DNA from 2 places in the Massilia genomosp. 1 genome. Region 2 is predicted to be linked to the other one. Evidence: predicted binding sites of a transcription regulator. Region 2 holds the regulator's gene; the other holds the start of a gene.
The links. Region 2 encodes FliA, which starts transcription of late flagellar genes. Its sites were predicted from a motif close to CTAAAGTTTNNNNNNNNNNNGCCGNTA; they were not measured.
Positions count from the first base shown of each region.

Region 1: the regulator FliA is predicted to act here: its motif matches at 1,924-1,950, upstream of F1735_RS16895 (flagellar protein FliT).

Region 1 covers NZ_WHJF01000042.1:20,443-24,858, forward strand. Annotated here, with positions in the region: gene F1735_RS16885 (LysR family transcriptional regulator) at 1-814, shown strand, start outside; gene F1735_RS16890 (HDOD domain-containing protein) at 1,047-1,874, shown strand; gene F1735_RS16895 (flagellar protein FliT) at 1,998-2,276, shown strand; gene F1735_RS16900 (aminotransferase class I/II-fold pyridoxal phosphate-dependent enzyme) at 2,361-3,581, opposite strand; gene F1735_RS16905 (type IV pilus assembly protein FimV) at 3,942-4,416, opposite strand, start outside.
Region 2 covers NZ_WHJF01000003.1:18,356-22,771, forward strand. Annotated here, with positions in the region: gene motD (flagellar motor protein MotD) at 1-662, opposite strand, end outside; gene F1735_RS01545 (flagellar motor protein) at 665-1,411, opposite strand; gene F1735_RS01550 (RNA polymerase sigma factor FliA) at 1,393-2,124, opposite strand; gene F1735_RS01555 (MinD/ParA family ATP-binding protein) at 2,140-2,922, opposite strand; gene flhF (flagellar biosynthesis protein FlhF) at 2,960-4,288, opposite strand.

The DNA of each region.
Region 1 (4,416 bases), on a different contig from region 2:
CAAACTGAGCCGGCGGATTTGCATCCTCGAAGAACGGCTCGGGGTGCGTTTGCTGCAGCGCTCGACGCGCCAGTTTTCCGTCACCGGGATCGGCACCAGCTATTTTTTGCATTGCAAGGCGATGCTGGTCGAAGCCCAGGCGGCCCAGGATGCGGTCGACCGCACCCGGGCCGAGCCGAGCGGCGTGGTGCGCATCGCTTGTCCGATTGCGCTGCTGCATGTGCGGGTCGGCACCATGCTGGCCGAATTCATGGCGGCGCATCCCATGGTGACCCTGCACCTGGAGGCCAGCAAACGGCGCATCGACCTGGTGGCCGAGGGGACCGACGTCGCCATCCGGGTCCGGGTGCCGCCCTTGCAGGACAGCGACCTGGTCATGAAGGTGCTGAGCACGCGGCGCTGGTGTGTCGCGGCCAGCCCGGCCTTCCTGGCGCGCCACCCGGCGCTCCACCTGCCCGCCGACCTGGGCGGCGTGCCAACCCTGGACTGGGGCAGCCCCATGGCGCAACCGACCTGGCACCTCGATGGCCCGGACGGCGCGGTAGCCAGTGTCCGCCACACTCCGCGCCTGGTGACCGACGACATGATCGCCCTGAGGGCGGCGGCGCTGGCCGGTGTGGGCGTGGTGCAGTTGCCGCTGATGATGATCGCAGAAGAACTGCGCCAGGGGACGCTGGTCATCCTGATGCCGGACTGGTTTCCCCGGGGCGGGATCATTCACGCCACCTATTCGTCGCGGCGCTGGCTGCGCCCGGCCGTGCGGACCCTGATCGACTTCCTGGCGGCGCGCTTCGCCCAGCTCGACGAGGTGTGATCGGCGCGGTGGTGGCGTGCCCGCAGAAATCGCTATATAGTCACGCTGCCCATGAGTCTATCTCAGTAGACCGGAGTCGCTGCTGACGCGCCTGGCAAGCGAGTGCTTCCTCGCGCCTTGCCCTCGCTTGCCATGCATCGCCTACGCGTATGTCGCCTACGCGTATGTCGCGATCCGCTTCCCCGATCTACTGAGATAGGTTCGTAGCGCCATGCAATCAACTGGAGACAGAATGACCCTTGAAGCCCTGCTGCAAAATCCGAACGCCCTGCCCTCCGCGCCGAAAGTGGTCGCGGAACTGATCAGCAGTTTCGACGACCCGGATGTGGCGGTCGAAGAAGTCGCGCGCAAGCTCTCGCTCGACCCGGTCCTGAGCGCCAAGCTGCTGCGGCTGGCCAACTCGGCCTACTATCACGTCTCGCGCCGGATCGGCAATGTGGGCGACGCGGTGCGCATGCTCGGGTTTGTGACGGTGCGCACACTGGTCATCAGTTCGGGCCTGGTGGGCAGTTTCAAGACCGTGCCGGGACTCGACCTGAAGCATTTCTGGCGCTACAGCCTGCACACGGCGGTGGCGGCCAAGTGGATCGCCAAGCAGATCGGCGCCAATACCGACCTGGCCTTCACGATCGGGATGATGCACGGGATCGGGCAACTGGTGATGCACGCGGGCGTGGCGCAGCAGGCGCGCGAGCTCGATCAAACGGTCGGGCCGTACGACAACGGCCGGATCGCGGCCGAGCGGGCGCTGTTCGGCTACGATTTCGGCATGGTGGGGGCGGAACTGGCGCTGCGCTGGAAGTTCCCCGACCTGTTTCACCAGACCTTGCGTCATTTTCCCGATCCCACGCCGGAGTCGCCCTCGTACCGGATGGCGTCGGTGATTCACCTGGCCGTGCTGCGCGCGCGCTATGAAGAGCGCCAGCCGAACGATGAGGAACTGGCGGCATGCTTCACCCAAGCGCTGGCCACCGGGCTGGGCGTGGCGCCGGAAGCCTTGTTCGCGGGGATTCCGCCGCTCGGGGAGCTCAGTGGCGGGCTGGAAGAACTGATCAATTAAGCATTTTTTCAACCTGGCAAAAAATATTTCGGATTTTTTTGAAAAAACCCTAAAGTTCCGCCCGATCCCGACGTTATGGAAGGACACGCGGTAATCTTTATCAATTTTTGGCCAGGTGAGCGCATGACCTCCAACGAAGTTCTCTCGATGTACGAAAATATTGCTGGCCTGACTGGCAAGATGGCGCTTGCGGCAAAAGCAGGCGACTGGAATGGCATGGCGAACCTGGAAACGCAGTGCAAGCAACATGCGGCGGCGGTCAAGACCGGCGTGCCTGCACTCGATGGCGCGCCCCGCATGCGCAAGATCGACTTGCTCAAGCAGATCATGGCCAATGACCGCGCGGTGCGCGAAATTACCGAACCGTGGCAGTTGTCCGATGTGATGTGCGCGACGCACTGAGCTGCTTGAAAATGTGACCGAAAAGATGTCAACGAAAGCGCCCGAGGGCGCTTTTTTGCTGGCTCGCTCCGGTCATTACCAGCTTTACCCCGCCACAGCCACCTTCAAGGCCAGCGCAATCCCCTCGGCCGCCTGGGTAATCTCGGGCAGCGACGGAAAACTCGGGGCGATGCGGATATGGCTGTCGTCCGGGTCGACCCCGTACGGATACGCGGCGCCAGCCGGCGTGAGCGTAATGCCGGCTTCCCTGGCCAGCGCGATCGTCTTCCTGGCCGCACCCGGCGGCGTGATCAGGTCGATAAAATACCCGCCCTTCGGCACCGTCCACGATACGCCCGGCACATCGCCCAGGTGCGCCCCGAACTGCGCCAGCACGGCGTCGAACTTGGGCTTGAGCAGCGCCGCGTGGCGCATCATGAGCGCTTCCACGGTCGCGCTGTCTTTCAACAGGCGCACGTGGCGCAGCTGGTTGATCTTGTCCGGGCCGATGCTGCGAATGCCCGCATGCCGGGTCCACCAGGCGATATTGGCCGGCGACGACGCCAGCGCGGCAATGCCCGACCCGGCCCAGCTCACCTTCGAGGTCGATGCGAACACGATCGCCCGGTCCGGGTTGCCCGCCCTGGCGCATGCGCCGATGACCTCGGCGACACGCACGTGTTCGTCGGTCAGGTGATGGAAACGATAGGCGTCGTCCCACATCAGCCGGAAGTCGGGCGCGGCGGTTTGCATGGCGGCGAGACGGCGCACCACCTGGTCCGAGTAGACCGCGCCGGACGGATTGCTGTACTTCGGCACGCACCACATGCCCTTGATGCTGGCGTCATTGGCCACCAGGCGCTCGACGACCTCCATATCCGGCCCGTCGTCGTTGAGCGGCACGTTGATCATCTTGATGCCGCGCGCTTCGCAGATCGAAAAATGGCGGTCGTAGCCCGGCACCGGGCACAAGAACACGCTCTGCTGGCCAACCCAGGGCTGGCCGCCCGGCACGCCGTTCAACAGCGCAAACACGATCACATCATGCATCAGCGACAGGCTGGCGCTGCTGTCGACAACGACCTGGGCGCTTGGGACGTCGAGCAGGCTGCCGAACAGCGCGCGCGCTTCGGGCAGGCCCACGCCCAGGCCATCATTGCGGGCGTCGGCGCCATCGGCCGCGCTAAAGCCGGGCAAGGCGTCGAGCAGGTCGTTGGAGAGGTCGAGTTGTTCGGGAGATGGTTTGCCGCGCGACATGTCGAGCTTGAGTCCGCGTTGCAGGAACAGCGCGTATTGCGCTTGTGCCGGGTGTGTTGCCGTCGTCATGTGCTTGCCTTCAGTGAAGGGGGTCACCGAAGAGTATAGCTTGAAGGAAAATTGATCGCTGGGGGAGGACAGAATTCTGGAGAGCGATCACCAGGTATCTCCTGGTGTCGCCTCTTGCCGGTTGCATCCGGCGTCCGCTGGCGCATCGTTGGCTGGCGGACCGCTTCCGGGGACAGGCGTTTCTTCAACGATTATCTGCTTGCCGCGCCACGCTATCGTTGGTGGCTGCGCCAGATCCTGGGCCCGTTTTTGCAGTCCCGCAGGACCACGGAAACCAGTATAGCGCAGTTTTAAAAGTTGTGTAGACGACTTTGTGCGCGTGTACATCTTTTTTTCAACATTTTTATATATGCAAGGAAATCAGCTCGCATCGGGCTCGGCATCAACCGCCGCCGCGGGCGCTTTCGGCTTGCGTTTGAAGCGCGCGGCGAGTCCGGCGAACATGCCCGTTTTGGCCGCTGCGGGCGCGTCGGCCGGTGCGGCGCCCTCGGCGGACAGCGCAGCCTTGCGCTTGCGCCGGCGTAGCAGCAACCAGACGGCCACGGCGGTCACCAGGATCGCGCCTGCGGCAATGCCGATCAGCATCCAGGGAGACTCCTCCCCTTTCTTGGCGGCGTTCTTTTTGGCGAGCGCCGCGCGCGACAGGATCGGCGGCGCGGCCGAGCCGGCCGCATGACCGGCCGGCGCGGCCGCATGGCTGGCGGAAGCCGCGTCATGCCCGGCCGCCGCCGCATGGCTGGCGACGACACTCTTGCCCTCGATCGCCCGTTGCAGCAGTTTGACCTTTTCTTCGAGCTCCACAATCCGGGCCGACAGCACGCCATTCTTGCGGTCG
Region 2 (4,416 bases):
GACGCGACCGCGATATTGGCGCCATGCCCCACGGCAGTGAGGCGTTCGGGCGCCACACCGCTGTCGATGAACAGGCGCACCACGCTGCTCGCGCGCACCGCCGACAATTCCCAGTTCGAGGGGAACAGCGCATTCCTGATCGGGGTCGGGTCGGTGTGGCCTTCCACCTGCACCGCGTGCGCATCGTCCTTGAGCAGCACCGCCAGCGCGCGCAGGGCCTGGTCCGATTCGGGGGTGAGGGTGGCGTCGCCCGGATCGAACAGCACACTGGCATTGATTTCCACGCTCACCCCGCGGCTGTTCTGCGTCACCCGCACCTTGCCTTCGCGCACCAGCGGCGCCAGGGTCGAGGTCAGCTTTTGCGCGAGCTTGGTCAGGCTTTCCTTTTCGCGCCGCATGGCTTCGGCGCGCCGCTTGGTCAAAGGGTCGGGCAGCACGATCAGCTGCGGCACGTCGCTGCTGGCGACACTGGCCGTCTTTTGCTCCTTGCCGCCGAAGGCGTCGCCCAGCGAGACCGAAAACACCTTGTATTTTCCCTCGTTGACGACCGAAATGGCATACATGACCACGAAAAACGCGAACAGCAAGGTGATGAAATCGGCGTACGAAATGAGCCAGCGTTCGTGATTTTCGTGCTCGGCTTCGTACTTTTTGCGGGCCATGGTCAGGGCCGCGAGAGCAGGCAGGCGACCCGTTCTTCGATCACGCGCGAATGGTCGCCGCTGGCGATGTCGTGAAAGACATCGGTGAGGATTTCGTACTGGGTCACCCGTTCGGCGACGATGGTCTTGAGCTTGTTGGCGATCGGGTAGAAAAACATATTGGCCAGCCCGACCCCGTACACGGTCGAGACGAAAGCGACCGCGATCCCGCTGCCGAGCTTACCCGGGTCGCTCAGGTTTTCCATCACGTGGATCAGCCCCAGCACCGCGCCCAGGATGCCGATGGTGGGCGAGTAGCCGGCCGCCGCCTCCCAGATCTTGACGGCCTGGCGTTCGCCGAATTCGTAGGCCGTCACTTCCATCTCCATCAGGCTGCGCAGCTTGTCGGGGGCGATGCCGTCGACCACCAGGCGCAAGCCCTTCTGCACGAATTTATCCTTGTTGACCGCCATGTATTTTTCCAGCGACAGCAAGCCGTCGCGGCGCGCATGCAAGCCCCACACGGCGATCTCGCGCGCCAGGGCGGCGCGCTGGCTCGGCGGCGGCGAGAACACCCAGCGCAGCATGCGCACGCCGCGCATGAAGGTCGGCGCTTCGCTTTGCAGCAGCACGGCGCCGATGGTGCCGATGACGACGATGGCAAACGCCGCCGGCTGCACCAGGGACGACAGCTTGCCGCCTTCCAGCGCCTGGCCGACCAGCAGGCCGGCCAGGGCCAGGAAAATTCCCGCTACGCTGGCCCGGTCCACGCCTGCTCCTTCAAGCACGCGCGCAGGCGCGCGACCGCCTGGGTGTGCAGCTGCGACACGCGCGATTCCGATACACCCATGACGGCCCCGATCTCTTTGAGGTTCAGTTCTTCTTCGTAGTACAGGCCCATGAGGATTTTTTCGCGCGGCGGCAAGCCGTCGATGGCGTCGATGACGGCCTGGCGGAAATCGCCGTCGAGCAGGCTGCGCAGCGGATCGGCGTCGTCCACCGCATAGCGGTCGAGGAAGCTGTCGTTGCCGCCCTCGTTATCGTGAAAATCTTCGTAGTACACCAGCTGGTGGCCGCCGCCGTCGGTGAGCATGTCCTGGTAGTCGGCCAGGGACAGTTTCAGGCTTTTCGCGACTTCCGATTCGGTGGGCGGGTGGCCTAGCTTTTGCTGCAGGGTGCTCATTGCCGTTTCGATCTTGCGCATGTTCTGGCGCATCGAGCGCGGCAGCCAGTCGCTGCTGCGCAGTTCATCGAGCATGGCGCCGCGGATGCGCAGCACGGCGTAGGTTTCGAATTGGGCGCCGTGGGTTTCCTCATAGCGGCTGATGGCGTCGAGCAGGCCGATCATGCCGGCCTGGACCAGGTCGTCGACTTCCACGCTGGGCGGCAGCTTGGCCTTCATGTGGTGGGCGAGCCGCTTCACCAAGGGCATATGCTCGGTCAGTAAATGGTTCTTGTCCGCTTTCCCTTTGACGGTATACATAGATCTCAGTATGTTTTAAGAACCAAAATGGGAAGTCCCCCCTGTGTGCCCGAGCTGCGGCATGGCCGACAGGGCAAAGCGCCCCGCCAGCTGGCGAAATGCAACCGAGGCTCCCGCCAGCGGGAACGCGTCGACCACGGCCCGGCCCAAGCGCGCGGCCCGGTGCAGGTATTCGTCCGCCGGGACCGAGCCCATTGACGTGAGCTGTACGGCAAGGTAACGACTTGCCGCAGATGACATATTATCGTATACCACCTTCGCTTCCGCTTCGGATGCGCCCGTGACCAGAATTCCGAACGGACGGCGTCCCAATTGTTGCGAAAGTCGCTTGATGAGGGTGTAGGCGGCGGTGATCGAGGCGGCGCTGGTGGAGACCTGGACCACGATTTCGGCGCTCTCCATGACGGGTACCGGAAAGGTGTCGTCGTCGCCGAATTCGCCGTCGACGATGACGATGCCGGTCTGCTTGACCAGCACGTCGAAGGTCTTGGCCAGGCGGCGCGCTTCGTCCGGGCCGCCGCGCGCACGCGCCATGCTGACCACGCCGAAGCCTTGCGGCACCTGGTGGATGATCTGGTTCAGCGCGCACTGCTGGCGCGCCACCTGCAACAGGCTGGCGCGGTCGGCCACGCCGAGGCGCTGGGCCACGCCGTATTCGCGGTCGCAGGCGTCGACGATGAGCACGTCGTTGCCGGCGCGCGCCAGGGAGGCGCCCAGGTTGACCAGCATGGCGCCCTTGTCGTCTTGCGGCGTGGCGGAAAGAAAGGTGACGATGCGTGGCTTGGGGCCGGCCAGCATCCGGCGCAGGCCTTCGGCCTGGTCGAAATCGAAATGATTAGCCAAGGGACACCTCGCGCAGGCTGCGGTCGTTGCGGGCGTTGCTGGTGTTCGCCATCAGCAGCGGCAGTTCGGCGTCCGAAAACTGGCTGGCGGCGGCGTCGCGCTTGAGGCGGAAGGCGCGGTCGACCAGCATGTTGCGGTCGGCCAGGTGCAGGTCTTCCGGCACGCGCTGGCCGTTCGAGACATAGAACAGCTTCAGTTTCTGGCGGATCACGACATCGAGCACATTGCCGATCGAGGCCGCTTCGTCGAGTTTGGTCATGATGCAGCCAGCCAGGCCGCTGCCCTGGTAGGCGCGCACCACTTCATTGAGGGTTTCGTTGGTCGAGGTCGAGTTCAGGCACAGCAGGCGCTTGACGTCGGCGCCGGTCTCGGACAGCATCGCCACCTGTTCGGCCACGTTCTGGTCGCGCTGGGAGACGCCGACGGTGTCGATCAGCACGGTGTGCTTGTTGCGCAATTCCTTGAGGGCGATGCGCAGGTCCGATTCATCCTTGACCGAATGCACCATCACGCCGAGGATCTTGCCGTAGATGCGCAATTGTTCGTGCCCGCCGATACGATAGGCGTCGGTGGTGATCAGGGCCAGTTTTTCCGGGCCGTGGCGCATCACGCAGCGCGCGGCCAGCTTGGCGGTGCTGGTGGTCTTGCCGACGCCGGTCGGGCCGACCAGGGCGAACACGCCGCCCTTTTCCAGGATTTCATCTTCGTTCGAGATGGTGGTCAGGTTGCGCGAGAGGACCGTTTTGATCCAGCGCAGGCTCTCGGCGGCATCTTTCCCGTCCGGCAGTTTTTCGATCAGATAGCGCGACAGGCTGGGCGAGAAACCGGCGGCCAGCATCTCGCGCAGCACGCCGGCTTTTTGCGGTTCGCGCTGCTGGGTGGTGCCCCAGGCGATCTCGGCCAGTTGGCTTTCCATCAAGCCACGCATGGCGCGGATTTCATTCATCATGCCCGACATGTCGGCGGCGGCGCTATCCTTGGCCTGATTCATGGCTTGCATCATCATGGACGACATGTGCGAGGCCATCATCGACATGTCGAACGATTCGGGCTGGACGGCGTAGGCCGGGGCCGGGGCCGGCGCGACGCGGCGGTTGGCGTAAGTTTCAGGCGGGATCGACAGGGATGGGCGCGGCTGGGCCATGTCGGACTCGGGGGCCGGCGAGGAGATCGAGGCGACGTCGTCGCTGGCCAGGGCGAGGATTTCGACGACGCCATCGACGGGACGGTTGGACAGGATGACGGCGTCGGGCCCGAGCGCTTCGCGTACTTTACGCAGTGCGTCGCGTGATGTTGCAGCCGTAAATTTTTTGACATTCATCGCCAACTCCTGGGTTTTCCTGCCGGGTGCTCACATGAGCACTGACAGGGTCCATTATTGACGATGCAGGATGGAAACGATCTGGGGAGGAGGATGGGAAAAGGGCGTCATTTCGATCGCGTCGTTCC